Regions from separate parts of the Streptomyces sp. WG5 genome, predicted to be linked through region 2. Evidence: riboswitches for the same ligand, from Rfam matches in the RefSeq annotation. Region 2 holds a riboswitch; each other region holds the start of a gene.
The links. Region 2 has a riboswitch for cyclic di-AMP ahead of ACP4IX_RS31400 (M23 family metallopeptidase). Riboswitches for the same ligand answer to the same signal wherever they lie in the genome.
Positions count from the first base shown of each region.

Region 1 (7,752 bases), on a different contig from region 2:
CGTAGTACTCGGTCATCTCGGCGGCCGTGCGCTCCTTGCCCTCGAAGGTGTAGGAGCCGTCCTTGTAGAACTCGGACGCGGCGACGTCGAGGGCGAGGGCGATCTGCTCGCCGGGGGTGTAGCCGGCTTCCTTGATGGCCTCGAGGATGAGGTCGAGGGCCTCGCGGTTGGAGCCGAGGTTGGGGGCGAAGCCGCCCTCGTCGCCGAGGCCGGTGGCCAGGCCCTTGCTCTTCAGGACCTTCTTCAGGGTGTGGTAGACCTCGGCGCCCCAGCGCAGGGCCTCGGAGAAGGACTCCGCGCCGATCGGGGCGATCATGAACTCCTGGATGTCCACGTTGGAGTCGGCGTGCGAGCCGCCGTTCAGGATGTTCATCATCGGCACCGGCAGCAGGTGCGCGTTGGGGCCGCCCAGGTAGCGGAAGAGCGGCAGGTCGCTGGCCTCGGAGGCGGCGTGGGCGACGGCGAGCGAGACGCCGAGGATGGCGTTGGCGCCGAGCGAGCCCTTGTTGTCGGTGGCGTCCAGGTCGAACATCGCCTGGTCGATCAGGCGCTGCTCGGTGGCGTCGTAGCCGACGAGCTCCGGGCCGATCTGCTCGATGACGGCCAGGACGGCCTTCTCGACGCCCTTGCCCAGGTAACGGTTGGAGTCGCCGTCACGGAGTTCGATGGCCTCGAAGGCGCCGGTGGAGGCGCCGGACGGAACGGCGGCACGACCCGTGCTGCCGTCGTCGAGGCCGACCTCGACCTCGACCGTGGGGTTGCCTCGGGAGTCCAGGATTTCCCGGGCTACGACGACGTCGATGGACGGCACGAGCATCTCCTTCTTCAATGTGACGCTTCGGTGTGACGCGCGGGTCCACAGGACCGCAGCGGCTCTGCGGGACCGAGCCTAACCGGCTCCGGGCGATCGGCCAGCCGATCGCCCACCCGCTGGACAGAACCGAGAGTAAATTGTTTCCGAACGGAACAAAGACGTTTCCGGAAACCCGGCCCGATTCGGGGGCGGGAACGGAGCCGGGACCAGGGCAGGAACGGGGTACGGGGTGAGGGCGTGAAAATCCCGCCCCGGCGCGTACGGGGGAACACGCGCCGGAGCGGGAGCAAGGGGGCCGCTGCCTACTTCAGGTGCAGCTGCTGGCCCGGGTAGATCAGGTCGGCGTCGTCGACGATGTCGTCGTTCCGCTCGAACAGCTTCGCCCAGCCGCCCTCGACGTCGTGCTCCTCGGCGATCGAGCTGAGGGTGTCGCCCTTGACCACCTTGTACTCGCCGTCGCCCTTCTCGACCTTCTTGCCGGTCGGGGTGGTGACGGTCTTCTCGGCGGCCGGACGCTCGGCGGAGCGGGAGGCCTTCTGCTCGGAGGAGCGGTCGGCACCGGAGCCGCTGCCCTGGCTCTGCGCGCTCCCGGAGCTGCCGGAGCTCTCGGAGGAGCCGGAGTTCTGGGAGGAGCCGCTGTCCTGGCTCTCACCGGAGCCGCCGCCGGTGTACGCGGCGCTCGACAGGCCGGTGCCGCAGACCGGCCAGGCGCCCTTGCCCTGGCCCGCGAGCACCTTCTCGGCGATCTCGATCTGCTGCGCCTTGCTGGCCTGGTCCGCGGTCGCGGCGTACTGCGTACCGCCGTAGCCGGCCCAGGTGGAGGCGGAGAACTGCAGACCGCCGTAGTAGCCGTTGCCGGTGTTGATGGACCAGTTGCCGCCGGACTCGCACTGGGCGACGGCGTCCCACTCGGACGCGGTGGCGGCGGAGGCGTTGCCGGCCGCCATCAGCGGGGCGGCGACGGCGGCACCGGTGACGCCGGCGACGGCGATGACACGGGTGGCCTTGGACGGGCGACGGTGCTTGCCCTTGCCGGAAAACAGCATGGTTGATCCCCTCACCGACGCCTGCGAGGTGAGCTGTCGGGTTCGGGCCGGTTGAGTTGCCCGGCCGGGTTCCTCGCGGAACTCGGCTCCACCCCTAGCCGCTCCGGCTCAACTGCCCGGTGCGGCACTTACCTTGGGTCCCCCGCTCCTGCCTTCGGCGCTCGACGCGACGACTGTTCCCGGACGGCCGCTGGCAGGATTCGGCGTTGCGGCAGCCGGGGCCCGCGATGACGGGCGGTCATGACCGTAGTCACGCGCTCCGCGGATTTACAAAGACGATCACGGCTTCTGAGACCTATCTCTCACGAGATCCAAAACGGGCATACAGCCTCTAACCGTGACGCGAACTCCCCCTACTTTTCGCCCGATTCGCCCGTGACCGTGAGCGTCTGACCGGGCAGGATGTGGTCGGGGTCGGCACCGACGACCTCCTTGTTGCCGGCGTAGAGCGAATGCCAGCCGCCGTCCAGGTCGAGGGAGTCGGCGATGCCCCAGAGGCTGTCGCCGGAACGCACGGTGTACGAGCCGTCCACGGCCTGGCGCGCCTCGCCCTCACCGCGCGAGGCGTGACGCCCCGACGACTCGGCCGTACGGCCGTCCACCGCCCCCTCGTCGGCGCTGCCGCCCCGGTGCCGGCCCGCGCCGGACTCCTCCGTGTCGGTGAGGGCCGAAGAGCCTTCACTCTGCCCCGGCCTGTCCGCTTCGCCACCCTCCGGGGAGGTCGTGGGGGAAACGCCGGTGTTCTGCGGTTCACCGCTCTCCGTGGACTCGGATCCGGAGGACGTGTCGGACTTGGTCGAATCGTCCCCGCTGTCCGACGAGGGGTCAGCGGAGGGCGAGGAGGACGAGGAAGGGGAGGAGGGAGAGGAAGGAGACGAAGGGGACGCCTCGGACGTGGGCTCCGCCGGCTCCGTCGAGCCGGACGTGCCCGACGATCCGGTCGAGCCGGACGCCCCGGAGAGACCGGGGAGGCCCGACGGCTCTTCCGAGGCGACCGATCCCTCCGACGAGCCGTCACCCGCCGCGCCCGAACCACCGCCGGCGGACGCCGAGTCGTCGCCCAGGCCCGCGAGCAGACCGCACGTCGGCCAGGCGGCGATGCCCTGGTCCGCGTGTATCTTCTCGGCGACTCTCACCTGCTGGGAGCGACTGGCCTGGTCGGCGCTCGGCGCGTACTCCAGGCCGCCGTACTGCTCCCAGGCGTCCTGGGACAGCTGCAGGCCGCCGTAGTACCCGTTGCCGCTGTTCTGGCTCCAGGCGCCGCCGGTCTCGCACTCGGCGACCCGGTCCCAGCTCGCCCCGTCGGCCGCGTGGGCGCCGGTGGCGCCGAGGAGCGGGATCGCGATGGCGGAGCCGGTCACTCCGGCGGCGACGACCAGGGCGGGAGCCTGGCGGGGGCGGCGGTGACGACCGTTCCCGGAGAGCATGCGACGACCTTTCACGAGACGACGGGGACCGCGCGACGGGTGATGCTCGGGGCGCCACGCTGATTCGTGAACGTATAGGCAGATGATCGCTTGTCACAAGTTCATGCCGCGCAGATCACGTGAAGATCACAGATTTGAGCGCGTGTCACCTTTGCGTCGACGGCGGACCGTCGTCGGCCGACGACGACGCGACCGGCGTGAACGAGACGGGCAAGGTACGCAAACCCCGCATGATGAGTCCGCCGCGCCAGCGCAGTTCGGCCGGGTCGGCGGCGAGGCGCAGGTCCGGGAGGCGGGTGAGGAGCGTGCCGATCGCGGTCTGCCCCTCCAGCCGGGCGAGCGGGGCGCCGAGGCAGTAGTGGATGCCGTGGCCGTACCCGAGGTGCTGGCTGTCCCGGCGGGAGAGGTCCAGGGTGTCCGGGTCCGTGAACCGCTCCGGGTCCCGGTCGGCGGCGGCGAGGACCACGAGGACGGGGTCGCCGGCCGCGATCTCCTGCCCGCCGATGGTCAGCGCCCGGGTGGCGAAGCGCCAGGTGGCCAGCTCCACGGGGCCGTCGTACCGCAGGAGTTCCTCGACACCCGTCTCCAGCAGGGCGCGCTCGCCCGCGGCGAGGGACGTCTGCAGGCGGGCCCGCTGTTCGGGGTGGGTGAGCAGGGCGTGCACTCCGTTGCCCACCAGGTTGACGGTGGTCTCGAAACCGGCGAAGAGCAGGATGAAGGCCATCGCCGCGGCCTCGTTCTCGGTGAGGTGCTCGCCGTGGTCGGAGGCGCGGATGAGCCCGGAGATGAGGTCCTCGCCGGGGCCGGGCTCGGCCGGCAGCGCCGCGCGCTTGCGGTGGATGAGGTCGGCGAGATAGCCCCGCATCTTCTTCACCGACCGGGCGACCCCGCCCCGTGGCCCACCACCGTGGCGGATCATCATGCCCGCCCACTCCCGGAAGTCGTCCTGGTCCTCGCGGGGTACGCCGAGCAGGTCGCAGATGGCGTAGATGGGCAGCGGGAAGGCGAACTCGTGGATCAGGTCGGCGGACCCCGTGCCGGCGAACCGGTCGATGAGGCCGTCGGCGAGCTCCTGCACCCGGGGCGCGAACTCGGCGACCCTGCGGGGCGTGAACGCCTTGCTGACCAGCCGCCGCAGCCGGGTGTGGTCCGGCGGGTCGATGTTCAGCAGATGGGTCATGAGCTCGGCTTTCCGCTCCCCCGGAATGCCGGTCTTGCCCTTGGCGTGCGCGGGCTCGTCGTGGTGCGCCGGGTTCTTGGACAGCCGCGGGTCGGCGAGGGCCTGCTTGGCGTCGGCGTACCGGGTGACCAGCCAGGCCTCCACTCCGCTGGGCAGCCGGGTGCGGTGCACGGGGGCGTGCTCGCGCAGCCAGGCGTAGGCGGGGTAGGGGTTGCCGGCGAACTCCCAGGTGAAGAGCTCGGGGGTGGGGCCGTCGGGCGTGGGACGGCCCGGCGTGGAGTGGCCCGACGTGGGGCGGTCGGGCGTGGGGTGGTCGGGCGTGGGGTGGTCGGGCGTGGGGTGGTCGGGCGTGGGGTGGTCGGTCACCCCTTGACCGTATCCGGGGGGCCGGAGGTCCTCCGGGCGCCGGTGTGCCTTCGGCCGCGGGCCCTGGGGACCCGGCCTCGGTCTCAGTCCCCGGCGGCCTCCGCCGCCCGGATCGCGTCCCGGTACACCCGTGCCGCGGCTCTCAGTGCCGCCTCGGGGTCCGTGCCGCCGGCCTCGGCGCGTGCGGCCAGGGCGAGGAGTTCGTAGCCGATGCCCTCGCCGGAGGGGAGGGGGACCGGGAGGCCCGCGGTGCGGACGCGGGAGGCGAGCTTGGCCGCGAGGGCGAGGCCGGGCTGGCCGAGCGGGACGCCCTCGGTGACCGAGGTGCGCTGCTTCTCGGCCGCCTTGGTGCGCAGCCAGTGCTCCCTGACCTCCTCGGGGGTGGAGGCCGTCTCGTCACCGAAGACGTGCGGGTGGCGGTGGATCAGTTTGGCGACGATGGTGCCGGCCACGTCGTCGATGGAGAACGGGGCGTCGGGGTCGTCCTCGGCGATGCGGGCGTGGAAGACGACCTGGAGGAGTACGTCGCCCAGTTCCTCGCGGAGTTCCTCGCGGTCACCGTCCTCGATCGCCTCGACGAGTTCGTACGCCTCCTCGATGGCGTACTTGGCCAGACCCTTGTGGGTGCGTTCGGACGACCAGGGGCATGCGAGGCGGATGCGGTCCATGACCTGGACGAGGTCGAGCAGGCGCGCACCCGGGAGGTCGTAGGAGGCGGGGAGCAGTTCGAGGTCCGGCATGCGGACGCGGCCCGATCCGGCGAGGCGGGCCAGTCCGTCGGTGAGGGCGGGGTCGCCCTCACCGGTCGCCACGACCACCACCGTGCGACCGCCGGCGCAGGCGGCGACCAGTTCCTCGGCGGTCGGGGCCGCCTCGTCGACCCGTATGCCCGCCTCGCGCAGGTACGGCAGCTGCGGGTGCGTCGCATCGGCGCACAGCACGCGGTCGGCGGTCCGCAGGGCCTGCCAGGCGGGCCAGGAGAGCAGGCCGGGGGCGACGCGATGGCTGGTGGTGAGGAGGACGACGCGGCCCGGGTCGGGGGAGGCGCCGGGGGCGGCGTCGGCGGCGGTTGCGTTCACCCTCAGAACGTAACGCACGCGACCGACGGCCCCATGAGTTGTCCACAGCACCGTCGTCCACAGCACCGGAGAGCACAGCACCGGAGTCCACGGACCGGAGTCCACAGTTTCCACAGCTTGCCCGGTCGGGCGCCCGCAGGACCCGCGCCGTCGGGCAGGCCCGGCCCCGCGAGGCCCGTGCCGTCCGGCAGGGCCGCGGGGCCGCGGGGCCGCGGGGCCGCGGGGCCGTTACGCCGTCTGCCGCGGCTGCGCCGCCGTGATCTCCCGCACCCACGGCACCTCGGTGTCGACGCGGCTGCTCTTCTGGACGTCCCAGGCGCCGTAGCGCGGGTTGAGGTCGACGTCGAGCTTCTTGGACGCCTCGGACAGGGCCTGCCAGAACTCGGGCCGGCTGGTGTCGGTTCCGAGGCTCTCGGCGAGCTTCTGCGCCTCCAGCTGGAGGCGCAGGTTGTCGTCGAGGCGCCCGGGGGCGACGCCGTACTGCTGCAGCCAGGCGGTCTCCAGCTGCTTGGCGCCGCCGGCCTGCGCCTCGAGGCCGCCGCGCATCTGCTGGACGTCCTTGCGTGTGACGGTCACGCCCGCGTCCTGGGCGGCGCGGTGCAGGACCTGGTCGAGGACCATGCTGTGCAGGGTGTCGCGGGCGAGGCCGCCGGTGCGGGCGAGGACCTGCTGGTACTGGGCGTCGTCCGGGACGGCGGCCCGCTGGGCCTCGCGCACCTCGTCGACGCGGTTCTCCAGCTGGGCGACGGTGATCCGCTGGTCGCCGACGACGGCCGCCGCGCCCTGATGCGCGTCGTTGCCGCAGGCGGTGAGCAGGGGCGCTGCGGCGGCGATCGCCGTGGTGAGGAGGAGCGCGGTGCGACGGCGGCGGTGCAAGGAAACCTCCCGTTGGAGATTGCAACAACAGGTACGGCGCGCGGCGCCTCCACCAGGGCGGTGGTCGGGCGACGGGCGGGCGCACAAAGTCTTGCGGTGATCGATGGTAGGCAGTGGCCGGGCTCCGGCCAACCCATTCGACCAACGATTCACGAGGACTTCGGGCACCGCCGCGCCGTCCCCCGGGGGGGGGCGGTCGTCAGCCGCGTACCTGGCCGAGCCACTGGAGCGTGCGCCGGATGTCGGCCGCGAGCGGGTGGCCGGGTCCCTGGACGCGCTCCACGTCGTGCAGCAGCCGGGCCAGCGTCTCGTGGGCGGCGGCGCGGTCGCCGAGGGCGAGGAGCAGGTGGCCGATGCGGCGGCGGACGTCGTGGGCGAGGTCGGGGTCACCGGCCACGTACTGGTTCTCGTAGTACGGCAGCAGCGCCCGGTACTCGGCGAGGGCCGCCGCCGGTTCGCCGAGCTGCTCCAGGCACTGGGCGGCGTCGTGGCGGTGGCGCAGGGACTGCGGGTCGGACTGGCCGGCCTCGGCGGCGCGTTCGTCGGCGAGGCGGCGCAGTTCGGGCAGGGCGCGCCGGTACTGGCCGTCGTCCATGAGGGTGGCCGCGTACTGCTTGCGCAGGGTCCGCACGACCGGGGAGCGCTCGCCGTGTTGTTCGGCGGCGGCGGGCAGGATCGCGCCGAGGATGTCGACGGCCTGGGTGATGCGGCCCTCGCCGAGGAGGCGTTTGACGTCGTCGACGGCGCGGGCGACGTCCGATGTCGCGGCTTCACCGGCGGGCGGCACGGGGGCCGGCCGGGACGCGGGGGTGCGGGCACGGTCCGGCCAGGGGGCGTGCGGGCGTACGAAGGGGCGGGTGGGGTCGAGGGGGCCGCCGGTGGGCATGCCGCGCGCGGGCAGCAGCAGCGCCAGGTGTTCGTAGACCTCCTGGGCGGAGGCGGGCCGGTGCTGCGGGTCCTTGGC
Region 1 covers NZ_JBNGGC010000015.1:98,992-106,743, forward strand. The annotation lists gene eno (phosphopyruvate hydratase) at 1-811, opposite strand, end outside; gene ACP4IX_RS17985 (transglycosylase family protein) at 1,117-1,860, opposite strand; cyclic di-AMP (ydaO/yuaA leader) riboswitch at 1,864-2,030, opposite strand; gene ACP4IX_RS17990 (transglycosylase family protein) at 2,214-3,287, opposite strand; gene ACP4IX_RS17995 (cytochrome P450 family protein) at 3,433-4,833, opposite strand; gene ACP4IX_RS18000 (nucleoside triphosphate pyrophosphohydrolase) at 4,917-5,912, opposite strand; gene ACP4IX_RS18005 (SurA N-terminal domain-containing protein) at 6,141-6,788, opposite strand; gene pkaE (serine/threonine protein kinase PkaE) at 6,988-7,752, opposite strand, start outside.
Region 1: it holds a riboswitch for cyclic di-AMP, as region 2 does, so the genes downstream of both, ACP4IX_RS17985 (transglycosylase family protein) here and ACP4IX_RS31400 (M23 family metallopeptidase) in region 2, are expected to answer to the same signal.

Region 2 (7,752 bases):
CCTTGCCCGCCCTCACCAGCTCGTCGAGCGCGCCGATGATCTCCTCCACCGGCACCTCGGGCTTGTCGAAGTGGGTGTAGTAGAGGTCGATGTGGTCGGTGCGCAGGCGGCGCAGTGAGGCGTCGGCGGCGGCCTTGATGTTCGCGGCGGTCAGTCCCGGGTACTCGGGGTGCTGGCTGACCTTGGTGGCGAGGACGACGTCGCCGCGGTTGCCGCGGGAGGCGAGCCACTCGCCGATGAGCGTTTCGGACTCGCCGCCGCTGTTGCCGTCGACCCACGCCGAGTAGGAGTCGGCGGTGTCGAGGAAGTTGCCGCCGGCCGCGGTGTAGGCGTCCAGGACGGCGAAGGAGCGGTCGCGGTCGGCGGTCCAGCCGAGGACGTTGCCGCCGAGGGCGAGGGGGAAGACCTCGAGGTCGGAGGAGCCGAGCTTGCGCAGAGAAGTCATGTCCTGCGTCAACGAACACACCGGACGATGTGATTCCGGCAGCGGCGCAAAGATCCCGCAAACCGGCAGCCCTGACGTCGGGGGGTTGCCGTCAGGACCGCCGGCGATCAGCGGGGATCAGATGGACGGGGCAGCGCGAGGCACGAGCCCGGCCCTCAGGGGCGAGAGGCCGGTGCTCAGGGGCGCGAGCCCGGCCCTCAGCGGCGAGAGGCCGGTGCTCGTCAGCGGCGCGAGGCCGGTGCTCAGGGGTTGAGGCCCTTGTTCTGCAGCCACGCCATCGGGTCGATACCGGCGCCGTCGGCCGTGTGGACCTCCATGTGGAGGTGGGCGCCGGTGACGTTGCCGGTGGCTCCGACGCGGCCGATGATGTCGCCGGTGGCGACCTTCTGGCCGACGCTGACGCTGATGGAGGACTGGTGGGCGTACCAGATCTCGGTTCCGTCCTCGAGGGTCAGCACGGTCTTGTAGCCGTAGGACCCGTCGTAGCCGGCCGACGTGATGGTGCCGCTGTGGACCGCCTTGAGCAGCGTGCCCGTGGGGGCGGCGAAGTCCAGGCCGGTGTGGTAACCGGAGGACCAGTAGACGCCGGCCTGACCGAAGCTCGAGGAGATCGTGTAGGACGAGGTCGGCAGGGTGTACTGCTTGGCCAGCTTCGCGAGCCGTTCGGCCTCGGCCTTCTTCGCGGCTTCCGCCTCCGCCTTCTTCTTGGCGGCGGCGGCCTTGGCCTGGGCCTCCTTCTCCGCCTTGGCGGCGGCTTCCGCGGCCTTCTTCTCGGCCGCGGCGACGGCTTCGGCGGCGGCCTTGCTCTCCACCTGGGCCTGCTGCTGCTCGGCCTGCGCCATGATCCGGGCCCGCAGCGTCTCACCGGCGTCGGCGGTGCTCTCGCTGCCGGTGTCGGTGCCGGCCGCGACGCCGATGCCACTGAGCGGGGTGGCGGAGCCCTCGGGTTCCGGCTCCTCGTCGTCGGAGATGAGCGAGCCGACGTTCGGCAGGTCCGGCATGGAGATCGACACCGGCGGCTTGCCGGTCTGCGCGCTGGCCATGCCACCCGCGCCGACGGCCGCTATGACACCGACGCCGAGGACGGTGGAGCTGCGGGCGAGTCCGCCGCGCTGCTTGGCGACGCGGTGCCGGCCGCGTACGGGACGGATGGATTCCGCGGTGGGATTCCACTCCTCCCAGGGACCCTCTTCGGCGCGGTAGCCGTCGTAGCCGAAGGTGTCGGCGTCGTGCTGGTTCGGCACGAACGGGGCCTCGGGGGCAGGCCGGTTGGACGCCACGTGGGCGTACTCCTTTCCTTCCTTCTCGCCTACCGGGTTAGCTGACGGGTTCGGAGCAGGAAGGTCTCCTACGCGCGTATATCCGCCGTGTCTCCACGGCGTCGTACGCCCGATTCACCCCAATGTGGTGGTTCCCCGGTTCCCTTGCGGGATTCGGCGCGTGCGCACGGAGCCGCCTTCTGTGACGGCTGGGACGACCGCGCTGCGTTATCGAACGTTAATAGACGCGAGGCTCGGATTCCAAGCGGTTCCTCTTGATCATTAACGATTCCGGCCGGGACGTACGCCTCATGGAGGGCCAAAGCCGGGCGAGTTGACCCCCTCTCAGTATTCCCCCTCGCGTCACAACTTTCTGATGGTGTGTCAGTTGTTATGCGGAGGGCGGTCGGCCGGTCACGTCCCGTGACATCGGTCAGGGCCGTCGTACGGCGAGCAGTGCCATGTCGTCGGCCATGCCGCCCCCGGAGTGCCGGCGCACGTCGTCGGCGAGGGTGCCGAGCAGCTCCGACGGATGCCGGAAGACGCGGCCGGCCAGCCGCGCCTGCGGGTCGTAGAACTCGCCCTGGGCGTCCCGGGCTTCCGAGACTCCGTCCGTGTACAGCAGCAGTGTGGCCCCACCGGGGAAGTCGGCCTCCTCCGCACGGTCGGGCCACACGCCGAGCTCGCCCATGCCGAGCGGCAGCGCCGACTCCCGGGCGGGCAGCGGGCGCAGGGTGCCGTCGGCGTACAGCAGCAGGGGCGGCGGGTGGCCTCGGTTGACGATGCGGACGACCCCGTCGCCGTGGGGGAGTTCGGCGAGCACGGCGGTGGTGAATCCCTCGAAGGCGTCCAGGCCGTCCCGCCGGGAACCCTCGCGGGCCAGCGCCCGCTCCAGCCGCTGCGCCACCGCCTCCAGCGTCGCCTCCTGTTCGGCGGCCTCCCGGAAGGCGCCGATCACGACGGCGACGGCGCCCACCGCGCCCATGCCCTTGCCGCGCACGTCCCCGACGATGAGCCGGATGCCGCGCGCGCTGTCCTGTACGGCGTAGAGGTCGCCGCCGATGAAGGCGTCGGCCTGCGCGGCCTCGTAGCAGGCGGCGATCTCGAAGCCGCCGATCCGCTCGGCGGGCTCGGGCAGCACGGCGCGCTGGGCGGCCTCGGCGATCTCGCGCACGGAGACGAGGCGCTCGCCGGTGCGGCGGACGAAGCCGTTCACGAGGACGGCGAGCACGGCGACCGTCGCGATGGTGATCAGCTCGGTGAGGGAGTCGACGTAGTGGATGACGCCCTTGCTCAGCTGCAGCCCGACGACGGCGGCGACCACGGCGGCACCGGTGAGCGCCGTGCCGCGCCGGGAGTAGATCGGGGCGGCGACCAGGGGCGCGGCCGTGTAGAGGGGGCCTGCGGTGAAGTACCTCGGGGTGAAGAGGTCGTACAGGATGGCGACGACGATCAGCAGTACGGGCAGCAGGCGTACGACGGCCCGCCCGTACGAGGTCCGCCACGCCCGCGGCGGGCCTGCGCCCGGCCGGGGTGGCTCCGGGACGTCTCCGACGCCGGGGTCGGGCACGGGGTCGCCGGGGAGTCGGCCGCCGGCTCTGGCGTACGTCCCCTCGTCGTCCACGTCACCTGGCCGCACCACTGGCCTCCCGCCACCCCGCACGTCTGCGCCGCTTGCCGTCCCTTCGTCCAGGTTTCCCGGAGCGGGGGTGGGGGGCGAGCGGTGAGGGCCGACCGGGTGACGGAGCGGGTGCGTGTGTCGCGAACGCGAACGCGAACGCACCGAAGGCCGGAATCCTCAAGGATTCCGGCCTTCGGTCTTCAGTAGCGGGGACAGGATTTGAACCTGCGACCTCTGGGTTATGAGCCCAGCGAGCTACCGAGCTGCTCCACCCCGCGTCGTTGTGTCTTTACTGTACTTCATCCCGGGGGTGGAATGCACATCCGTACCTCCCCACCCCCCCCAGCTGCCCTCCGCTACCCCTCCAGATGGCGGTTCGGCGCCTTCGCCCGCTCCTCGTACTCCGGCAGTACGACGACGGTGGCGCCCCCGGCCGCGAGCACTCCGCTGCCGTCGGCTCCCGGTACGAAGGTGTCCGGCTCCCGCCAGGCCGTGACCACGCGGCGCACCCCGGCGTCGAGGACGAGCCGGGCGCAGGGCGCGGGCCGGGAGGCGCGGCGGGCGCACGGTTCCAGGCTGCTGTACACGGTGGCGGTCGCCAGCCGCGGGTCGGCGGGGTCCGCCTTCGCGAGCGCGGCCTCCTCGGCGTGCACGACGGGATCGCCGCCCTCCCGCGAGTGCCCGCGCGCCAGCTCCGTCCCGTCGGCGGCGACCACGACCGCCCCGACACTGAACGCCGTCCCGGACGGCGGGCACAGCTCGGCCAGCTCGCAGGTGAGCGCCAGCCAGTGCCGGTCGGCGGCGGTCACGCGGTCGCCGGTGCCGGGTGCGGTGGGCAGGTACCGCGTCAGCACCACGTCCTCGATGCGCCGCGTCTCCACCAGCCGCAGCCGCCCGCCCTGGTACGCGCCGGGCCCGAAGAGCCGGGGCGCGTCCGGGTCACCGACGATCAGCGGGGCGAGGGCGAGCTGCAGTTCGTCGACGAGTTCCTGCTGCAACAGCTGGGTGTGCACGGTCCCTCCGCCCTCGACCATCAGCCGCCGCACACCCCGCCGGTCGTGCAGGTACTCCAGCGCCGCCCGCCAGTCGAGTACCGCCCCGAGCGGCACGACGTCGGCGGCGACACCGAGGGCGCGGGCCCGCCGGGCGCCCTCGTCCGTGGTCAGGAGCGCCTTCTCCCCACCGGTGTGCCAGAACGACGCCGCCGGGTCCAGGTCCCCGGTGGCGCTGACCGTCACCTTGAGCGGGTACTCCGCCTTCCCCGCCGCGACCCGGGCGGCCCGCCGCTCGGCCGAGTTGACCAGCAGCCGCGGATTGTCCGCCCGGATCGTGCCGGCCCCGACCAGCACCGCGTCGACGGACGCCCGCACCTCGTCGACCCGGTCGAAGTCGGCCGGGGAGGAGAGCAGGAGCCGGTCGGGGCCGGTGTCGTCCAGGTAGCCGTCGAGGGAGACGGCGGCGGAGAGGAGGACGTACGGGAGGGGCATCAGGCACTCCGGTGGGACGTGTGGGAGGCGTGGGACGCCTGGGACTGTGGGACGGGCTGACTGACACGGGACGGCGTTACGAGTCGGTGGGACGGACGAACCGCACCGGCTCGGCCAGGACCGTCTCGGCGTTGGTCACGTCCGAGGTGCGGGCGGCGAGTGTCGCCGCCGCGAGTCGGGGCGGCAACGCCTCCCCGAACTTCAGGCCGCGCACCGCCCGCTCGTCGACCTCGGGCGGGCACAGCCCCGAGAGGGCGTCGGCGAGGGCGGCGCGCCACCGTCCTCGGGCGTGCTGGGGTGCGGGATCTCCGGCTTGTTGGAGGGGCCCATCTCCACATCCGTGAAGCGCAGCAGCAGGCTCTTGACCGCGCACTCCGCCGCGAAGCCGTAGAGGTGGTCGGCTGTCGGCAGGCGGCTGTCGCGGTGAACGTAGTCGGCGTCCTCGAAGTGACGCTTCGCCGCCTTGGCGAACTGATCCTCTTGTAAGGTCTCCGGCACATTCGGATCTTATCCATGGACCGGTCCTGACTTTCCGAATCGGCCGCCACTGAACTCGGCTCGTGATGCGGTTCGTTCGCTGCCGTGTCGGGTCAACTCCGGGTACGCGCGGATTCGGGGCAGGACCGTTCCCACAGCTTAGAGACAAAGACTTCCTTGCCCCCCGTACCGTGGATCCGCCGCGCGCCGGTCACCGGAGCGGGGCTGAGTGCCCGCCCGAAGTCCCCCTTCCCTCAACGGAATGAGAAGCGCCGCAGGCCTGGTCGGGTGGCCGGATTCCGTCTGAGTACGAGTACTCAGACGGCATGGTGGCCGATACGGATGATGCGAATGTGACAGGTCGCTACCGTCCGTATCGATCACGGCAGTGTGCGGTCATACGTTTCGACCCGCTTGGCGGCGTAGGACAGGGGAGGGGCCACGCATGGCATGGGACGAATGGGAACAGCTCAAGGCCGCTGCGGCCGAACGGCAGGGCACGCACATGCAGCTGAACCAGTTACCGGCGGAACGTTCCGGGGGCAAGGCCGACCTCATCTCCAACAGGTCGGCCTGGACACAGGCCGGGACGGACATCGGCTCGCTGCGTGAGGACATCAGCAAGGCGATGGCGAAGCTCAAGGACGGCCAGACGGGTTTCGGCAGCGACGCCGGCTGTCTGACCGCTGCTGCTCAGAAGGATGTCCACGAGTCCTGGGCGACCTACGTGGAACGCGTCAGCGGACGCTGCGGAACGCTTTCCGGCCTCCTGGTGAAGGCGGGCACCGACCAGGTGGCGACGGACGAGTCGATCGAAGCAGAAATCGTTGCCCTGACGCTGTCCTACGCGGATACGCCGGCTGTCGGCGGTCAGGGGCAGGGGCAGGGGCGGTAACGAGACATGGATCTCGCGACGCTCAAGGCTCTCAAGCCCACCGAGTACTCCGAAGCGGCCGGCGGTTACCGCAGCACCTCTGACATGGCCAGCGCGGCCAAGGACGCCATCGACAACCGGATCCAGGTGGCGATGAGGACCCAGCTGGAGGGCGAGGCAGCCACCGCGGCAGGCAAGCAGTTGGGGGAACTGAGCCAGAACTTCCACTACATCCAGGTGCAGTGCGGCCTCGCGAGCACCGCGCTCGACGCCTTCTCGTACGAGACGGAAGCGGCCAAGCGGAAGCTCGACGCGGCCCTCGAGAGCGCCAAGGCGGCCGGACTCACCGTGAACGCCGACGGCTCGGTCTCCTACCCGCCGGGAGGCGACAAAGGCGGGGACGGCAAAACCCCGGCGGGCGGCACGGTGAGCGGCTTGACGGACGGCACAGCCTCCGCCGTCGGCCGGCAGGCGGCCAACCTCGACCCGAACCCCAATCACCGCCTCGCTCAGGACTGCGCCGACCTCATCGCCACCGCTCTCAAAGAGGCGACGGAAGCAGACGAGAAATGGGCACCGAAACTGCGGGCGCTGAAGGCGGACGACGACCTCACCGTCTCCGACTCGGACTGGGTCGACGTGAAGGAAGACACCGCTGGTGTCCTCAAGGGAGCAGGTGACTACCTGGACTCGTTCAGGGAGCCACCCAAGCAGGGGACGCCCGAGGAGAATGCCAAGTGGTGGCACGGCCTTACCGAAGAGCAGCAAGCTGCCTACATCTCTGTGCATCCCGACTCAATCGGCTGGATGGACGGGCTTCCCGCCACTGTGCGCGACGAGGCAAATCGGACCGTGCTGGCAGAGGCTCGCGGTGTCGCGCAGACCGACCTGGATTCCTGGATGGCGAAGGAACCCAAACCGGCCTACGTCGACCGCGAGATCATCAACGCCCAGACCGGTGAGCGATGGACGGCAAGAGTTCCCACCGAGGAATGGCGTGAGTGGGAGAAGAAGCGGAAGGAACTGCAGGGCCCTGTCGATGGCATGGATGCGATCCAGAGCCGTTTCGACACCTACGTGGACGAGAATACCCGCCCCTACCTGCTGGGCTTCGACGACAAGAACAACGGCCGTGTCATCGTCTCCGTCGGCAACCCCGACACCGCGGACAACGTCGTGACGTACGTTCCCGGGACTGGCTCCAAGCTGAGCAGCATCGACGGCGACATCAACCGCGCAGAAGTGCTCCACGACCGAGCGAACTCGACCGATCTCGCCCACAGCACCGCATCCATCATGTGGCTCGGTTACGACGCGCCGCAGGGCCTCCTCAGTGATGCGACCGACTCCAAGTACGCCGACAACGCCCGCGAACCGTTGAGTAACTTCCTGACCGGCATTGACACGGTTCACAACGGGAGCGTGAACTCAACTGTTCTTGGCCACAGTTACGGCACCCTGGTAGCCGGGGAGACCATGCGAGACCACCCCGACCTGCCCGTGGACAATGCGATCCTGGTGGGCAGCCCCGGGGTGGGTGTCGACCACGCCAAAGAACTCAACATCGGAGCTGACCGCGTTTTCGCGGC
Region 2 covers NZ_JBNGGC010000040.1:45,005-52,756, reverse strand. The annotation lists gene ACP4IX_RS31405 (aldo/keto reductase) at 1-445, opposite strand, end outside; gene ACP4IX_RS31400 (M23 family metallopeptidase) at 688-1,725, opposite strand; cyclic di-AMP (ydaO/yuaA leader) riboswitch at 1,737-1,894, opposite strand; gene ACP4IX_RS31395 (PP2C family protein-serine/threonine phosphatase) at 2,138-3,328, opposite strand; tRNA gene ACP4IX_RS31390 (tRNA-Met) at 3,530-3,603, opposite strand; gene ACP4IX_RS31385 (dihydrofolate reductase family protein) at 3,682-4,812, opposite strand; gene ACP4IX_RS31380 (hypothetical protein) at 4,889-5,026, opposite strand; gene ACP4IX_RS31375 (hypothetical protein) at 5,014-5,310, opposite strand; gene ACP4IX_RS31370 (hypothetical protein) at 5,735-6,184, shown strand; gene ACP4IX_RS31365 (alpha/beta hydrolase) at 6,191-7,752, shown strand, end outside.

Region 3 (7,752 bases), on a different contig from region 2:
AGTCCTGGCCGAGCAGCAGTCCGATCGACGCGCACGCCACGGCCGCCGCCAGCGGATTGCCCATGAACGTCGGCCCGTGGGCCAGCACCGGCACCTCGCCCCGCGCAATACCGTCGGCCACCTCCGGCGTGCACAGTGTGGCCGCCATGGTCAGATAGCCGCCGGTCAGCGCCTTGCCCACGCACATCACGTCCGGCGTCACCGCCGCGTGCTGCGCCGCGAACAACGCACCCGTACGCCCGAACCCGGTCGCGATCTCGTCGAACACCAGCAGCACGCCGTGCGCGTCGCACGCCTGGCGCAGCACCCGCAGATACGCGGGGGAGTGGAACCGCATCCCGCCGGCGCCCTGCACCACCGGCTCGACGATCACCGCGGCCAGTTCGCCGGCGTGCCGTTCGATCAGTGCGCGCAGGTGATCGGCGTACGACTCCTCGTACTCCGCCGGCGGCGCGTCCGCGAAGACCTGGCGCGGCAGGACGCCCGTCCACAGCTCGTGCATCCCGCCCTCGGGGTCGCACACCGACATGGGCTGCCAGGTGTCGCCGTGGTAGCCGCCGCGCCAGGTCAGCAGACGCCGCTTGGCCGGGCGGCCCCGCGACCGCCAGTACTGCAGGCACATCTTGACCGCGACCTCGACCGACACCGACCCGGAGTCGGCGAGGAAGACGTGCTCCAGGCCATCGGGTGACATGTCGACAAGGAGCTTCGCCAGTCGTACGGCGGGCTCGTGGGTGAGCCCGCCGAACATCACGTGGCTCATCCGGGTCAGCTGGTCGCGCGCGGCCTCGTTCAGCACCGGGTGGTTGTAGCCGTGGATCGCCGACCACCAGGAGGACATCCCGTCGACGAGCTCGCCCGAGCCGTCGGCCGGCCGCAGCCGCACCCCGCTCGCCGACTCCACGACGAGCGGGTCCTGCCGGCCGGGCATGGGGCCGTACGGATGCCAGACGTGCCGCCGGTCGAGCGCCAGCAACTCGTCCACGGCCAGCGCGGGCTCAGGCATTGGGCGCGAGGTCCGTCCCGGCACCACGGCGGCGTACGGCGACCAGGTCCGTACGGGCTTCACCGGCCACCACCGGTTCGGCGGGCGCCGCGGAGCCACAGCCTTCCTCCGCCGGGGCTGAACCGCAGGTCCCGCCGCCCTCGTGCGACCCGCAGCCGCCCCGGCCCGCCGCCCGGTGCCCCGGCAGGGTCTCCTGGCCGGCGCCCTCCACCTCGAAACCGGCGTCCGCGATCATCTCCAGATCCGCCCGGCCGGCCTGGCCCTCGCTGGTGAGGTAGTCGCCGAGGAAGAGGGAGTTCGCCAGGTGCAGCGCGAGCGGCTGCATCGTGCGCAGGTGGACCTCGCGCCCGCCCGCGATGCGCACCTCGGCGTCCGGGCAGACGAACCGCGTCATCGCCAGGATGCGCAGACAGCGCTGCGGGGTCAGGTGCCACTCCTTGGCCAGCGGCGTGCCCTCCATCGGGATCAGGAAGTTCACCGGCACCGAGTCGGGGTCCAGCTCGCGCAGCGAGAAGACCACGTCGACCAGGTCCTCGTCGGTCTCGCCCATGCCCGCGATCAGCCCGGAGCAGGCGGACAGCCCGGCCGCGTGCGCCTTGCGCACCGTGTCCACCCGGTCGGCGTACGTGTGCGTGGTCGTGATGTCCCCGTACGTCGCCTCGGACGTGTTGAGGTTGTGGTTGTAGGCGTCGGCGCCCGCCTCGCGCAGCCGTTCCGCCTGGCCGTCGGAGAGCAGGCCCAGGCAGGCGCACACCTCGACCGCCCCGTTCTGCTCCTTGATGGCCTTGATGGTGTCCGAGACCCGGTCCACGTCCCGGTCGGTCGGACCGCGTCCACTGGCCACCAGGCACACCCGCTTGGCGCCCCCGGCCACTCCCGCGGCTGCGGCCTGCGAGGCCTGATCGGGCTTCAGCCAGGTGTACTTGAGGATCTCGGCCTTGGAGCCGAGCCGCTGCGAGCAGTAGGAGCAGTCCTCGGGGCACAGGCCCGACTTCAGGTTGACGAGATAGTTGAGTTTCACCCGTCGGCCGAACCAGTGACGGCGCACCTTGCCGGCCGCGGCCACCACATCGAGCAGGTCGTCGTCGGAAGTGGCGAGGACGGCGAGCGCCTCCTCGCGGGTCGGCGACTCGCGCCGAACCCCCTTGTCCACCAGCGTGTTCAGCAGGTCCATGAGAGCCGATCCTGTCCTAAGGGGCCACCCGGGGCCAAGGAGACTTCGCACAACAGTGACAGATCACCGTGTGGGTATCGCCACACCTCGCGGGGGCGGCGGGACCGCTAATGTCTGTCCACTGCCTACAAAACACCGGAGGACCGACCCATGGCGTTCGGCTGGATCGACGAGCAGGCCGAGGTGCGCCGCCGAGCCGGACTCGAACGGGTTCTGCGCCCCCGTCCGGCGGGCTCGCCGCTGCTGGACCTGGCGAGCAACGACTACCTCGGACTGGCCCGGCACCCGGAGGTCACCGAGGGCGCGGCGCGGGCCGCGCGGACGTGGGGGGCCGGCTCGACCGGGTCCCGGCTGGTGACCGGCACCACCGAACTGCACACCGAACTCGAACGCGAACTGGCCGCCTTCTGCGGTTTCGAGGCCGCGCTCGTCTTCTCCTCCGGCTACGCGGCCAACCTCGCCGCGGTCACCGCGCTGGCGCCGCACGGCTCCCTCGTCGTCTCCGACGCGGGCAACCACGCCTCGCTGATCGACGGCTGCCGGCTGGCCCGCGGCACGACCCAGGTGGTGGCGCACGCCGCCCCGGACGCCGTACGCAAGGCGCTGGCGACGCACGGCGGCCCCTGCGTCGTCGTCTCCGACACGGTCTTCTCCGTCGACGGCGACGCCGCGCCGCTCGCCGCGCTCGCCGGTGCGTGCCGCGAGCACGGCGCCGGACTGGTCGTCGACGACGCCCACGGCCTCGGCGTCCTCGGCGAGGGCGGCCGGGGCGCCCCGCACGCGGCGGGACTCGCGGGCGCCGACGACGTCGTCGTGACGGTGACACTGTCCAAGTCGCTCGGCAGCCAGGGCGGGGCCGTGCTCGGCCCCGCGCGGGTGATCGAGCACCTGGTCAACGCGGCCCGGACGTTCATCTTCGACACCGGCCTCGCACCCGCGGCGGTGGGCGCGGCGCTGGCGGCGCTCACCCTGCTGCGCCGCGAGCCCGAACGGGCGGCGCGGGCACGCGCGGTGGCGGCCGCACTGCACGCACGTCTGACGGCCCTGGGGCTGTCTGCGGTACGCCCCGACGCCGCGGTCGTCTCGGTGCGCGCCCCCTCCCCGGAGGGGGCCGTACGGTGGGCGGCCGACTGTCGTACGGCCGGCCTGTCCGTGGGCTGCTTCCGCCCTCCTTCCGTACCTGACGGCGTCTCACGGCTCAGGCTGACCGCTCGTGCGGACCTCTCCGGGGAACAGATCGAACGCGCTGTGCGGGTGATCGGCGAAACGCGGCCATGAGTCGGCGTGACACGGCCGTGCGTCGTCCGATGCCCGGCCGGATCAGCGGCGGTGGATCCCGGCCGTGAACGACGCCCAGCTCCCGGGGGAGAAGAGCACCGCGGGCCCGGCCGGGTCCTTGGAGTCGCGCACGGCGAGCAGTCCGGCCCAGGGGCCGGACGACGGCCGTGCCGTCTCCACGCAGTTGTTCGCCCCGGTGCTGTAGCTGCTGCGCAGCCACCGCACGCCGGGCAGATCGGTACTGGACGGGATGTTCCGGGGGAGTTCGGACACGGAGTCTGTCATGGTGCCTCCTTACGCGCCTGCCGCTGTCGCGGCGATGAAGTCCAACGAGTCCTCGGGCGAAAGGGCATGGATCAGAAGGGTGTTGAAGGCCTCGGTGTAGGCCTCTAGGTCTTCTTTCCGTTCGAGGTGCAGGCTACTCGTCAAGTGGTCGAGAACAACCACGTCCAGATCAGAAGTGCTCGAAAAGGAGAAGATTACGAAAGGCCCGGTGACGCCGATGTGCGCCCCGGCGGCGAAGGGCAGGACCTGGAGCCGGACATGGGGAAGGCGCGCGGCATCGACCAGTCGCGCCAGCTGACGGGACATCACTCCGGGCCCGCCCACCTCCCGGCGCAGCACCGACTCGTCCAGGACCGCGCTCAGCTCCAGTGGCGGCTGCGCCCGCAGGATGTCCTGCCGGGCCAGTCGCACCTCCACCAGGGTGTCCAGCCGCTCCTCCGGGAGCCCGTCCACCGCGGCGCGCGTCACCGCGCGGGCGTACTCCGGCGTCTGCAGCAGACCGGGGACCACGGTGGTCTCCAGGGTGCGCATCGCGCTCGCCTGGGACTCCAGGCTGATGAAGTCGCGGTAGGTCGGCGGCAGCACCCCTCGGTAGGCGTGCCACCAGTGGTTCCGGCCGCCCGCGTCGTCGGAGCCCGCCAGCATCACCAGCAGCTCCCGCAGCTGGTCGTCGGCCACGCCGTAGGCGTCCAGCAGTAACCGCACGTCGGCCGGTTTCGCCCCGCTCGTCCCGGTCTCGATCCGGCTGACCTTCGACTGGTGCCAGCCCACCAGCCGGGCCGCCTCGCCGCTGGTGATACCCGCCGACGTGCGCTGGGCGCGCAGTTCCGCGCCCAGCTTCCGGCGGCGCACCACGGGGCCGTGCTGCATGGGGCCACTCCTCTACTCCTTATGAGCCGCCCGAATACGCTCTGCCGTCGCAGAGTTCACCGCATCGAGCGACAGATATATGCAGATCTTGGGGGATCGCCGCCCTTCCGGGCCTGGTGGTGGCAGTCTGGCGGCGAAGCACCAGTCCGGGACCGTACTCGAACCATCCGCTCCGTGTCCGGCTGCGGTCCCGTGGGAAAGGGACGAGTCGCCATGGCAGACCATCTGGAAGCATCCGTCACTCTGCCGAGCGATCCCGCCTCGGTGGCCGCCGCGCGTACCTATGTGGTCGGCACGCTGGCGGAGTGGGGCCTGCCGGCGGACACCGATGTGTCCGAAACCGTCCGGCTCATCGTCTCCGAGCTGACGACCAACGCGGTCCAGCACACGCTCGGACAGTCACCCACCTTCACGGTGGACCTCGTGCTCGACCGCGACGAGCGACTGCACATCGGCGTCACCGACAGCCATCCGGGGTATCCCAAGCGTCTGCCCGCCGCCGTGCAGCAGGACAACGGCCGCGGCATGGTGATCATCCGCTGGCTGACGGCGGAGTGCGGCGGCAAGCTGAGGGTGCAGCGCACGCGCGAGGGCGGCAAGACCGTCTTCATCGAACTGCCCTGGACGCCGCCGAGCAGTCCGGTGCCGCCCGAGCCGGCCACGGCCGTGGGGCGGGTCGCGGGACGGCAGGAGCCCGAACGGTGAGGCGCCGACAGCGCTCGCCGCGCGTCCGTTCCGCGTGCGGCGTCGAGGACGGTCCCGAACCACCGCACGTGCACGTGCGGGAGCGCGGGGAGTGCGGGGGACGCCGACCGCCCCGTCGAGGTCCCGGTCCGTTGAGGCGGGGACCCGCCGAGGCCGTGGGCCGGCCCGAGCGGGGACCCGCCGAGGGTGACAGGAGCACCTGCCCTTCCGGGTGAGGAACGGATGTCAATTGACCCGGCCGTACCAGACGCTGCCGGTCCAGATCTTCTGCAGACGCACCACGTCCCCGGTCTTCGGGGCGTGCCAGATCCTGCCCTTCCCGGCGTAGATGCCGACGTGGTAGACGCTGCTGCCCGAGTGGAAGAAGACGAGGTCGCCGACCTTGCGGTTCTTGGCGGAAATATGACGGGTCTTGTTGTACTGCTGAGCCGCGGTGCGCGGCAGCTTCTTGCCGGCCTTCTTGAACGAATACAGGGTCAGTCCGGAGCAGTCGAACCTGCGTGGTCCGACGGCGCCCCATTTGTACGGTGAACCCTTCTTGGAGGCCGCGATCTTGAGGGCCTTCGCCGCATAGGTCGCCGCGGCCGCCTCGGAGGCGGCACCGGGGACCACGACGGATCCGCCGATCGCGGCGAGGGTGAGGGCCGAGGCCGTACCGGCACGGGCCATCAGCGACGGGACACGATTGAGCGCAGACATGCGCAACCCTTCGTCAGCCGCCTGTGAAGGATGACCTGTCGGATTCGGGCTGGCGAAGTTGCCCGGCCGCACGAGTGCGGCTTCACCCCAAGGGCTGCTCGGCCCGGCACCTCTCTCGCGGAGATGACCGTTCCGGCGACCCGTCGTGCTCGGGTCCTCCACTCCTGCCGATCCACTCCTGTCGACCGGTCGTCCGGGCGGCGGCAGGACTCGGCGTCCGCCCGGACCGCCCCGCCGCTGCGGCGAGGGCTTGTCGTCAGTCACGGATCTTGTCTCGCCCAGGGGGAGAATCCCAACGGAACGTGCCCTTTGTGTTGTTACACGCCACTCACCCGTGCGGGTGGACGCCTCCGCGTTCGAGTCACCCCCCGGTGTGGTGGCGAGCCCGGGACCAGCGGCGCAGCGGCTCGTTCCGCCGTGTGGGCAGCAGGGGTTGCGCAACTTCGGCCGGTCGGAAATCGAGGGTGTTCCTACGCCGAAAGGGGGTACGCCGTTTGGTCCGTTTCGGCCCCCGGCGCGTCAACTGCCGGAACGCGGCCGACGGCTGACGCGCGCCGTCCGCCGTTCACCGTCCAGCACGCGCAGCGCCCGCACCAGGATGCCGGCGCACTCCGGCCCCGGCGCACCGGTGCGCACGGCGGCCGGTCCGGGGGCCCGTACCGTGGCGGGGTCCGCGGTCCGGTCGCTCACGGCCGGGGCTCAGGCGGCCGGGGCCGGGGTCCGGTCGGGTGCCGGTGAGGCGCCGGGTGCGCGCTGTCGCAGTACGCCGCCGAGCAGGACCGCGCCCAGGCCCAGCAGGGACCACCACGTGAGCGTGAGCGCGGGGCCGGTGGCCGCGGCGCCCTCGAAGAAGGACACCGAGCGCAGGAGCGAGCCGCCCGCGCCCGGCGGCAGCCACTGGCCGATCGCGCCGGCCGGCCGGGGCAGCATCTCCGGCGCCGAGGACGCGCCGGAGAAGGGGTTGCCCAGCAGCATGATCACGGCCGCGCCCAGCCCGATACCCGCGCGCCCGAGCAGCGCCCCGAGCCCGGCGACGCCCGCGCCGGCGGCCAGGGTCGACAGCCCGAACGCGCCGGCCACGGCCCACCAGTCACCGGTGACCACCCCGAGCCAGCTGTGCGCGACCACCGCCGCGGCCACGCCTGTCGACGCGGCGGCGCCGGCCACCGCGACGGCCGCTCGCACGCCGCGCCACCCCAGCAAGGTCACCACGGCGCCGGTCGCGATCCCGGCCAGTGCGAGTGGCAGTACGCTCGCGCCCAGGGCCGCGCCGCGCGGATCCGCCTCGGGAGCGGGCACCACATCGACCACCTGGACCGGGGTCCCCGTGGCGGAGGCCTGCCCGGTCACCGCCTGTCGCAGCAGCTGGGCCACGGACGGGCCGGCCGCGGACGCCGTGAGCAGCTTCGTGCCCCGGTCGCCGGCGACCACCGCGCCGTACACGGTCCGGTCCTCGACGGCGTCGCGGGCCGCGGCCTCGTCGGCGTAGCGGTGGATCTCGAAGGCGCCCTCGCGCTGGGCGAGCCGCTGTTCCACCTGGGTGATCGCGGCGGGCGGTCCCGCCACGCCGAGCGGCAGATCGCGGGCGGACGTACGGGCGGCCGGCCAGGCGAAGGCGCACAGTGCCAGGGCCACCAGCACGGGAAGCAGGACGACGACGGCGGCCACACGGCGGCCGTGAGGAGCGGAGGGGCCGGACATGAGTGACTCCTCTGAGAGAAGGATCGTTCGTTTT
Region 3 covers NZ_JBNGGC010000019.1:2,055-9,806, reverse strand. The annotation lists gene ACP4IX_RS21140 (adenosylmethionine--8-amino-7-oxononanoate transaminase) at 1-1,006, opposite strand, end outside; gene bioB (biotin synthase BioB) at 999-2,180, opposite strand; gene ACP4IX_RS21130 (8-amino-7-oxononanoate synthase) at 2,331-3,458, shown strand; gene ACP4IX_RS21125 (DUF397 domain-containing protein) at 3,501-3,731, opposite strand; gene ACP4IX_RS21120 (helix-turn-helix domain-containing protein) at 3,753-4,613, opposite strand; gene ACP4IX_RS21115 (ATP-binding protein) at 4,827-5,318, shown strand; gene ACP4IX_RS21110 (C40 family peptidase) at 5,544-6,017, opposite strand; cyclic di-AMP (ydaO/yuaA leader) riboswitch at 6,021-6,165, opposite strand; gene ACP4IX_RS21105 (hypothetical protein) at 6,537-6,707, opposite strand; gene ACP4IX_RS21100 (ABC transporter permease) at 6,717-7,718, opposite strand.
Region 3: it holds a riboswitch for cyclic di-AMP, as region 2 does, so the genes downstream of both, ACP4IX_RS21110 (C40 family peptidase) here and ACP4IX_RS31400 (M23 family metallopeptidase) in region 2, are expected to answer to the same signal.

Region 4 (7,752 bases), on a different contig from region 2:
CTTCGCACCCTTGGGCGGGGTGAAGTCGAACGTCGAGGCGTCCGGCTTCGCGAAGCTGACCTGGGTGAAGCCCACGTCGACGACCGCGGCACCGCCGCTCGCCGGAGTCAGCGTGAACTTCAGCGGCATGCCGGTCTTGGCGTCCACCGCGACGCTGATGGCGCCGACCGTGGAACCGGACTGCTTGGGCTTGATCATCAGTCGGTAGGCGTCCCGGCCGGCCACCTGCGCGGTGCCGTCGACGGTCACGGAGGTGGTGTCGTCGACCGCCTTGAGGGCCTGGTCGGCGAAGTCCTTCGGGGTGGCCGGCACTTCCTCCTCCGACTGCTCGGCGCTGCCGGACATGGTGGAGTGGTAGACCTCGTTGGACTTGCTGTCGTAGCCCCACACGTCCTTGCCGTCGTGGATCAGGCTGTACTCGGCGGCGTTCTCCAGCAGCGACAGTTTCTGCCGGTCGGGGCCGTCGGCGGCGACCCGGAGCGTGTGGGTGCCGGTCACCAGCCCGGTGAGCTTGGCCGACGGGTCGGCCGCGGAGCCCTCCTCGTCGCCCCCCGGACCCGAACCGCCGGACATACCGGACAACAGGCCGCTCTCCAGGCCGCCGAGGTCCGGCAGACCCAGGTCCGTGCTGATCTTGACCGTGCCGGACAGCTGCTGGACGTCCGACGTGGCGATCTTCTCGATGAGCTGCTCCGCCGTGACCTTCGGAAGGTCCGGATCCCCGGAGTCCGCGATCGCCGGGACGAGGCCGATCGTCGCGGCCGCCACTCCCATCACCGCGACCGGAACGACGTACCGTGCGGCCCTGCGCCGCCCTGCCCGCAGACCCTCGTCCGCCCCGGCCGTCGTGTTGTCGTCGGAATCGATCGGTGCCATGTGTGCCCTGCCTCCTCGTCGGCGGCGGCTTTCTCGCGACCTCGCACTCGTCAACCCGTGAGCCGCCATTCTCACCCGAATCGGTGAGGATTGGTGTTTCCGTGGTGTCCATCTGACCAAATCGGCCAGGCGGAATCGTCAGACCGCGGGCTCAACTCCGCCTACTCCTGCGGGATGACACGGAGGGGCCACGACTCCCCCGGCCCGTAGGGGGTGGGCTGTACAGCCGTACGCCGCCCATCGCCGACGTACGCCGCCGTCCGCCCTGCGGCGCGGTCCCCCCGGCGCAGGTCACGGGCGGCCAGGATGTTCAGCCGGCCCGGTGCACCACGGCGTCACACAGCTCCACCAGCGCGGCCTTCGCCTCGCACTCCCTGAGCGGGGCCAGCGCCGCCCGGGCGTCCTTGGCGTACCGCACCGTGTCGCGTCGCGCCTGCTCCAGCGCGGGGTGGGCGCGCAGCAGCCGCAGCGCCTCCGCGTGCCGCGCGTCGTCGCTCAGGTCGGAGCCCAGCAGCTCGCACAGGGCGATGTCGTCGGCCAGCCCCAGTCGGGCCGCCCGCTCGCGCAGCCGCAGCACCGGAAGGGTCGGGATGCCCTCGCGCAGGTCGGTGCCGGGCGTCTTCCCCGATTCCTGGGAGTCGGAGGCGATGTCCAGGACGTCGTCCGCGAGCTGGAAGGCGACGCCGAGCCGTTCGCCGTACTGGGTCAGCACGTCCACGACCGTTTCGTCGGCGCCGGACATCATCGCGCCGAACCGGCAGGAGACCGCCACCAGCGATCCCGTCTTGCCGCCCAGCACGTCCAGGTAGTGGTCGACGGGGTCCCGGCCGTCCTGCGGCCCCGCCGTCTCCAGGATCTGTCCGGTGACGAGCCGCTCGAACGCCAGTGCCTGCACGCGGACCGCCTCGGGCCCGAGGTCGGCGAGGATCTGGGAGGCGCGGGCGAACAGGAAGTCGCCGGTGAGGACCGCGACCGAGTTGCCCCAGCGGGTGTTGGCGCTGGCCACACCACGCCGCACGGCGGCCTCGTCCATCACGTCGTCGTGGTAGAGGGTGGCGAGGTGGGTCAGCTCCACGACGACGGCCGAGGGCACGATCCCGGGGGCATAGGGGTCGCCGAACTGGGCCGAGAGCATGACCAGCAGTGGCCGGAATCGTTTGCCGCCGGCCCGCACGAGATGCTGGGCGGCCTCCGTGATGAACGGAACCTCGCTCTTGGTTGCCTCAAGCAACCCTTCCTCGACAGCAACCAATCCGGCCTGGACATCGGCTTCCAGAGCCTGGTCCCGCACGCTCAGCCCGAACGGCCCGACGACGGTCACGAGGGGTCTCCTGTCTGCTGGTGTCTACTGGCGATTACCTGGTTTGTCGATAGGTCGCTGCCACCACTCGAGCCAGCGTATCCGGTCACCTTTCGATCACCGCTAGCGCCCACCGTTACAGGCCGGTCGGTATCGGATCATGAACAGTATGTTTTTGATCAGGCGATATGAGCAGACATTGATCGACATCGCCAGGGCCAGAACCCGCCACTGAAGATCACATCATCCCTCCCAACGGCTCGCACTCCGGATACGTCACCCACTCGGCTCTCCCTGCCCCCACCCCCGAACGGATGCCCCCGGGACACACGGAAACACCGATCAGGGCGGGGTCGCACACCGGGTGCGCGCGACAGCGGGCCCGCTCGGCCGTCGGTCAACACCCGAAGCTCTCCGCCCTACGGGCAATTGACCCACAGTTGATCCCAATGCCCGATTTGCCACACTTGTCGATGCGGGTGAGTTGACTCACTCCTCCACACCCCCGGGCAACCATGCCGCCGGCTGTGCCCTCCCTTTGTGCCGCAAGGCAATTGGCCCTTGGTGGCCGCAAAGGATCAAGTACCTCAAACCCCCCAGATCAAGGTCAACAGGCGCGTTGGGTGATTCCTGCACTTGTTTCGGACATGTGCTCTCGCATACGTTCCCGGCCTGTCGGGCGGACGCCGAATCCTGCCACCGCCCGGACGCACAGTCATCCGCCAACACACTCGCAGGCAGGAGCGGGGGACCCAGGTAAGTCGCCGCACCGGTCACCACCGGAGCGGCTCGGGGTGAAGCCGTGTCCGTCAGGACCCGGCCGGGCACCTCCCCGCCCGAACCCGACAGCTCACCTCGCAGGCGTAAGGAGAGGGACTCACACATGTCTGCCAACGGTCAGAACCGTCACGCCCGGACCAGCCGCCTCGCCCGCAAGCTCGCCGTGGCCGGCACCGGCGCCGCCGTGCTCGCCCTGCCGCTCCTCGGCGCCACCGGCGCGTCCGCGGCCACCCCGGCCACCCCGGCCGCCGCGACCGCCACCACCGCGGCGACGACCTACCCGGACAACCTCGACGGCTGGATCCGGGAGTCGCTCGACATCATGGCCCAGCACGGCATCCCCGGGTCGTACGAGGGCATCCACCGCAACATCATGCGGGAGTCGTCCGGCAACCCGTTCGCCATCAACAACTGGGACATCAACGCCATCAACGGCACCCCGTCCAAGGGGCTGCTCCAGGTGATCGCGCCCACCTTCGAGGCGTACCACGTGCCCGGCACCTCCTGGGACCCGTACGACCCGGTCGCCAACATCACCGCGGCCTGCAACTACGCGGCCGACCGGTACGGCTCGATGGACAACGTCTTCGGCGCGTACTGACAGGCACTGGCACAGAGGCCCGAGGCCTGAGGCCCGATCCACTGAGCCGCTGAGCCACTGACCACTGAGCCACTGAGCCACTGAGCCACTGGCAAGGAGGCTCCGGCCGAGGACTCCGACAGGAAGTCCTCGGCCAGGGGCCCCAGCCAAGGCCGACTCCAGCCACGAGGCTCCGGCCGAGGCAGCTCCTCGGCCGAGGGGGCTCCGGTCAGAAGGCTCTCCGGTCAGGAGGCCCCGATGAGGTCGATCCGGCCGAGGGGCTCCGCTCAGGACGCTCCGAAGACCCGCTCGAGGACGACGGCCACGCCGTCGTCCTCGTTCGTCGTGGTGACCTCGTCGGCCACCGCCTTGAGTTCGGGGTGGGCGCCGGCCATGGCGACACCGTGTGCCGCCCAGTCGAACATGGGGATGTCGTTGGGCATGTCCCCGAAGGCGATCGTCCGCCGTCGGCTCACCCCCAGCCGCTCGGCGGCCAGTGCCAGGCCGGTCGCCTTGGTGATGCCGCACGGCTGGAGCTCGACCGTTCCCGGCCCCGACATGGTGACCGTGGCGAGGGAGCCCACCACCGCGCGCGCCGTCGCCGCCAACTCGTCGTCGGACAGGTCGGGGTGGCGCAGCAACACCTTGCTGATCGGCGTGGACCACAGTTCGTCGCGCCGCTCGACCCGCACCGCGGGCAGCGTCGGGTGGGGCATCAGGTACCCGGGCTCGATGAGCGTGAGGCCGTCGACGCCGTCCTGGTCGACCGCGGCGTGCACCTGCCCCACCTCGGCCTCGATCTTGCCGAGTGCGGTCTCGGCCAGTTCCCGGTCCAGCGTGACCGACCACAGCATCCGGTTGGCGCCGGCGTCGTACACCTGCGCACCCTGTCCGCACACCGCGAGTCCCGTGCAGCCGAGGCGGTCGAGCAGGGACCGCACCCGGGGCGCCGGCCGCCCCGTCACCACCAGATGCCGCGCACCGGCCCCCGCCGCCCGCGCCAGCGCGGCCAGCGACCGGTCGGAGACGGTGTCGTCGCCGCGGAGCAGCGTGCCGTCGAGGTCGGTGGCGACGAGTGAATATGCGGTGCGGTCCATGATCAGAGAATACGGACACCGCACCTGTCCGACTCACCCGCGATCGCATCCGAGCGAGGACGCGCGAGTACGGCACGAGTCCGCACGAGTACGGCCTACAGGCGCACGAGGACGCACGAACCTGTCCGAAACCTGGCACATCATCGACTAAAGCCGGTTAAAGGCCTGTGCACCGGTTGGCAACAACATGGTCCGCTACCTACCGGCCCGGGGCCCCCGGAGGTACCTTCCTGTTGTCCAGGGGGAACTTGATCGGGGGGTCGGGTTGAACAGCGGACGTGTGCGTGTGCTCAGGCCGGAGGAGCTGGGCGAGGGGGAGCGGGAACACTGGCGGGAGCTGCGCGCCAAGTCGACGGCGCTGCGCAACCCGTTCATGGAACCGGAGTTCACCGACGTCGTGGGCCGGGTACGGCCGCGGGCGCGGGTGGCGGTGGTGTACGACGGCGGGGAGGCGTCCGGTTTCCTGCCGCACGAGCGCGGGCCGCTGGGACAGGGCCGGGCGATCGGGCTCGGGGTGTCGGACTGCCAGGGCGCGGTCCTGCGCCAGGACCTCGCCCTGAACACCCGCGAACTGCTGCGGGCCTGCTCCCTGTCGAGCTTCGCCTTCGACAACCTGGAGGCGAACCAGGAGCTGTTCGTGCCGTACGCCGCCGAGGAGCTCACCACCTACGTCATCGACGTCGAGCGGGGGTACGAGGCGTACGAGGACGTACTGCGCGACCGGTCACCGAAGTTCCTCAAGACCACCCTCGCCAAGGAGCGCAGGCTCGGCCGCCAGGTCGGTGACGTGCGCTTCGTGTTCGACGAGCGTGACCCGGCCGCGTTGCGCACGCTCATGGAGTGGAAGTCGGCGCAGTACCGCAGGACGGGGCGCCGCGACCGGTTCGCACAGGAGTGGATCAGCCGGCTCGTGGCACGGCTGGCGGAGACCCGGGCGCCGGAGTGCACCGGCACGCTGTCCGTGCTCTACGCCGACCGACGGCCGGTCGCCGCCCACTTCGGACTGCGCTCGGCGACGGTGCTGGCCTGCTGGTTCCCGGCGTACGACCCGGACTTCGCGAAGTACTCGCCGGGGCTGATCCTGCATCTGCGGATGGCCGAGGCGGCCGCCGCCGAGGGCATCGGCATGCTCGACATGGGGCGGGGCCCGGCGGAGTACAAGGACTCGCTGAAGACCGGTGAACTGCCCGTGTACGAGGGAGCGGCGACACGTCCGGGAGCGGGCGCCGCGCTGCACTGGCTCGGCCGCGAGCCGGCCCGCCGCGCGCACGGCTTCGTGCGCGACCGGCCCCGGCTGGCGTCGCTGGCGGTCAGGACGTTGAGGGGCGCGGCCCGGCTTCGCCGGTCATGACGGAGGGCATCTACGAGGGGGTGGGCGCATGGCCGGTGTGCGGCGTGCGCGGCAGGGGACACGACGGGAGATAGAGGGGTTCCTCGGCATCGGGCCGGTGCAGGTCGCCGAGCTGGACATCGGAGCCGACGCCTCCGGGGGAGGGGAGGGCGTCGAGGGGGCTGCTCGTACCGAGGAGGCTCCTGGCGTCGAGGGGGCTGCTCAAGCCGAGAGGGCGCCTGGCGTCCGGTCGGCTGCCGGCTCCGCGGCGGCGGAGCTGAGACCGGGGCCGGGCAGCGCGCCGGTCACGTCCGGCGCGGTGTTCGTCCTGGTCAGGAGGGCGGGGCGGCCCATCGGTACAGTGCTCGGGCAGGTTCCCGAGGGCGCGGATCCCGAGGAGGTGCTGGCCGGGCTCGCCCGGAAGCTGCCGGGCGGGGAGCCTCCCGAGCCGTTGCCCCGGCCGCCGTCCGCCAGTGTCGTGGTCGCCACCCGGGAACGGGCGGACCAGCTCGCCCGCGCGCTGGACTCGCTGCTCGCGCAGGACCACCCGGACTTCGAGATCGTCGTCGTCGACAACGCGCCCGTGACCGGGGAGACCCGTGAGCTGGTCGAGCGGAAGTACGGCGAGCGGGTGCGGTACGTGTGCGAACCGGTCCCCGGACTCGCGATCGCGCACAACCGGGGGCTCGCGGCCGTACGGAGCGAGGTGATCGCGTTCACCGACGACGACGTGGTCGCCGACCCGCACTGGCTCACCGAACTGACCGCTCCGTTCGCCGCCGACCCGCGCCTGGGCTGCACCACCGGGCTGATCCTGCCCGCGCGGCTGCGCACCCCCGCCCAGGTGCTGCTGGAGAGCCACGGCGGTTTCGCGAAGGGCTTCACCCCGCGGACGTACGACCCGGCGGACCCGCCCGCCGACGAGCCGCTCTTCCCGTTCACCGCGGGCCGGTTCGGCTCGGGCGCCAACATGGCCTTCCGTACGGCGGTGCTGCGGGCGGTCGGCGGCTTCGACCCGGCGACCGGCGCGGGCACACCCGCGCGGGGAGGCGACGACCTCTACGGATTCGTCCGCGTCCTCGCCGAGGGGCAGCGGCTGCGCTACACCCCGAGCGCGCTGGTCTGGCACCACCACCGGGAGACCTGGCGGGACCTGGAGACCCAGGCGTACGGCTACGGCGCGGGCCTCACCGCGTACCTCACGGCGATCCTGGTGAACCGTCCGTCGCTGCTGCCGGCCTTCCTCGCCCGGGTGCCGGGCGGGCTGGCGCACGCGCGGGGGCTGACCGCCGTACGCGCCACCGCCGACGGTGCCGCCACCGACGGCGACGCAACCGACGGCGACGCAACCGACGGCACGGGACCGGTGGCGGACGTGCCGGGCGGCCACGACTCCCGTACGCATCCCTGGCCTCGGCGCCTGTCCCGGTTGCAGCGTCAGGGCATGCTCTACGGTCCCGTCGGCTATCTGCGGGCCCGCCGCGCCCTGCGCACGGTCGCACTGGAGGCGCGATGAGCGAGGCGGAGGCTCCGGGAGCGACCGGCGCCCGGGAAGGGGCCCGAGAGGTGGCCGGGGAGGAGGCCCCGGCAGCGGGCGGGGCCCGGGAGAAGACCCCGGCAGCAGGCGGGGCCCGGGAGAAGACCCCGGCGACGGGCGGGGCCTGGGAGGGGGCCCCGGCAGCGGGCGGGCACATACCCGTCTTCCTCTACCACGCCGTGATGGACGATCCGCCCTCGTGGATCGCCGAGTTCACCGTCAGCCCGAGGCAGTTCGCCGCCCACCTGGACG
Region 4 covers NZ_JBNGGC010000018.1:79,499-87,250, forward strand. The annotation lists gene ACP4IX_RS20550 (LolA family protein) at 1-876, opposite strand, end outside; gene ACP4IX_RS20555 (polyprenyl synthetase family protein) at 1,187-2,197, opposite strand; cyclic di-AMP (ydaO/yuaA leader) riboswitch at 2,887-3,054, shown strand; gene ACP4IX_RS20560 (transglycosylase SLT domain-containing protein) at 3,060-3,557, shown strand; gene ACP4IX_RS20565 (HAD family hydrolase) at 3,824-4,633, opposite strand; gene ACP4IX_RS20570 (GNAT family N-acetyltransferase) at 4,914-5,984, shown strand; gene ACP4IX_RS20575 (glycosyltransferase) at 6,013-7,479, shown strand; gene ACP4IX_RS20580 (polysaccharide deacetylase family protein) at 7,683-7,752, shown strand, end outside.
Region 4: it holds a riboswitch for cyclic di-AMP, as region 2 does, so the genes downstream of both, ACP4IX_RS20560 (transglycosylase SLT domain-containing protein) here and ACP4IX_RS31400 (M23 family metallopeptidase) in region 2, are expected to answer to the same signal.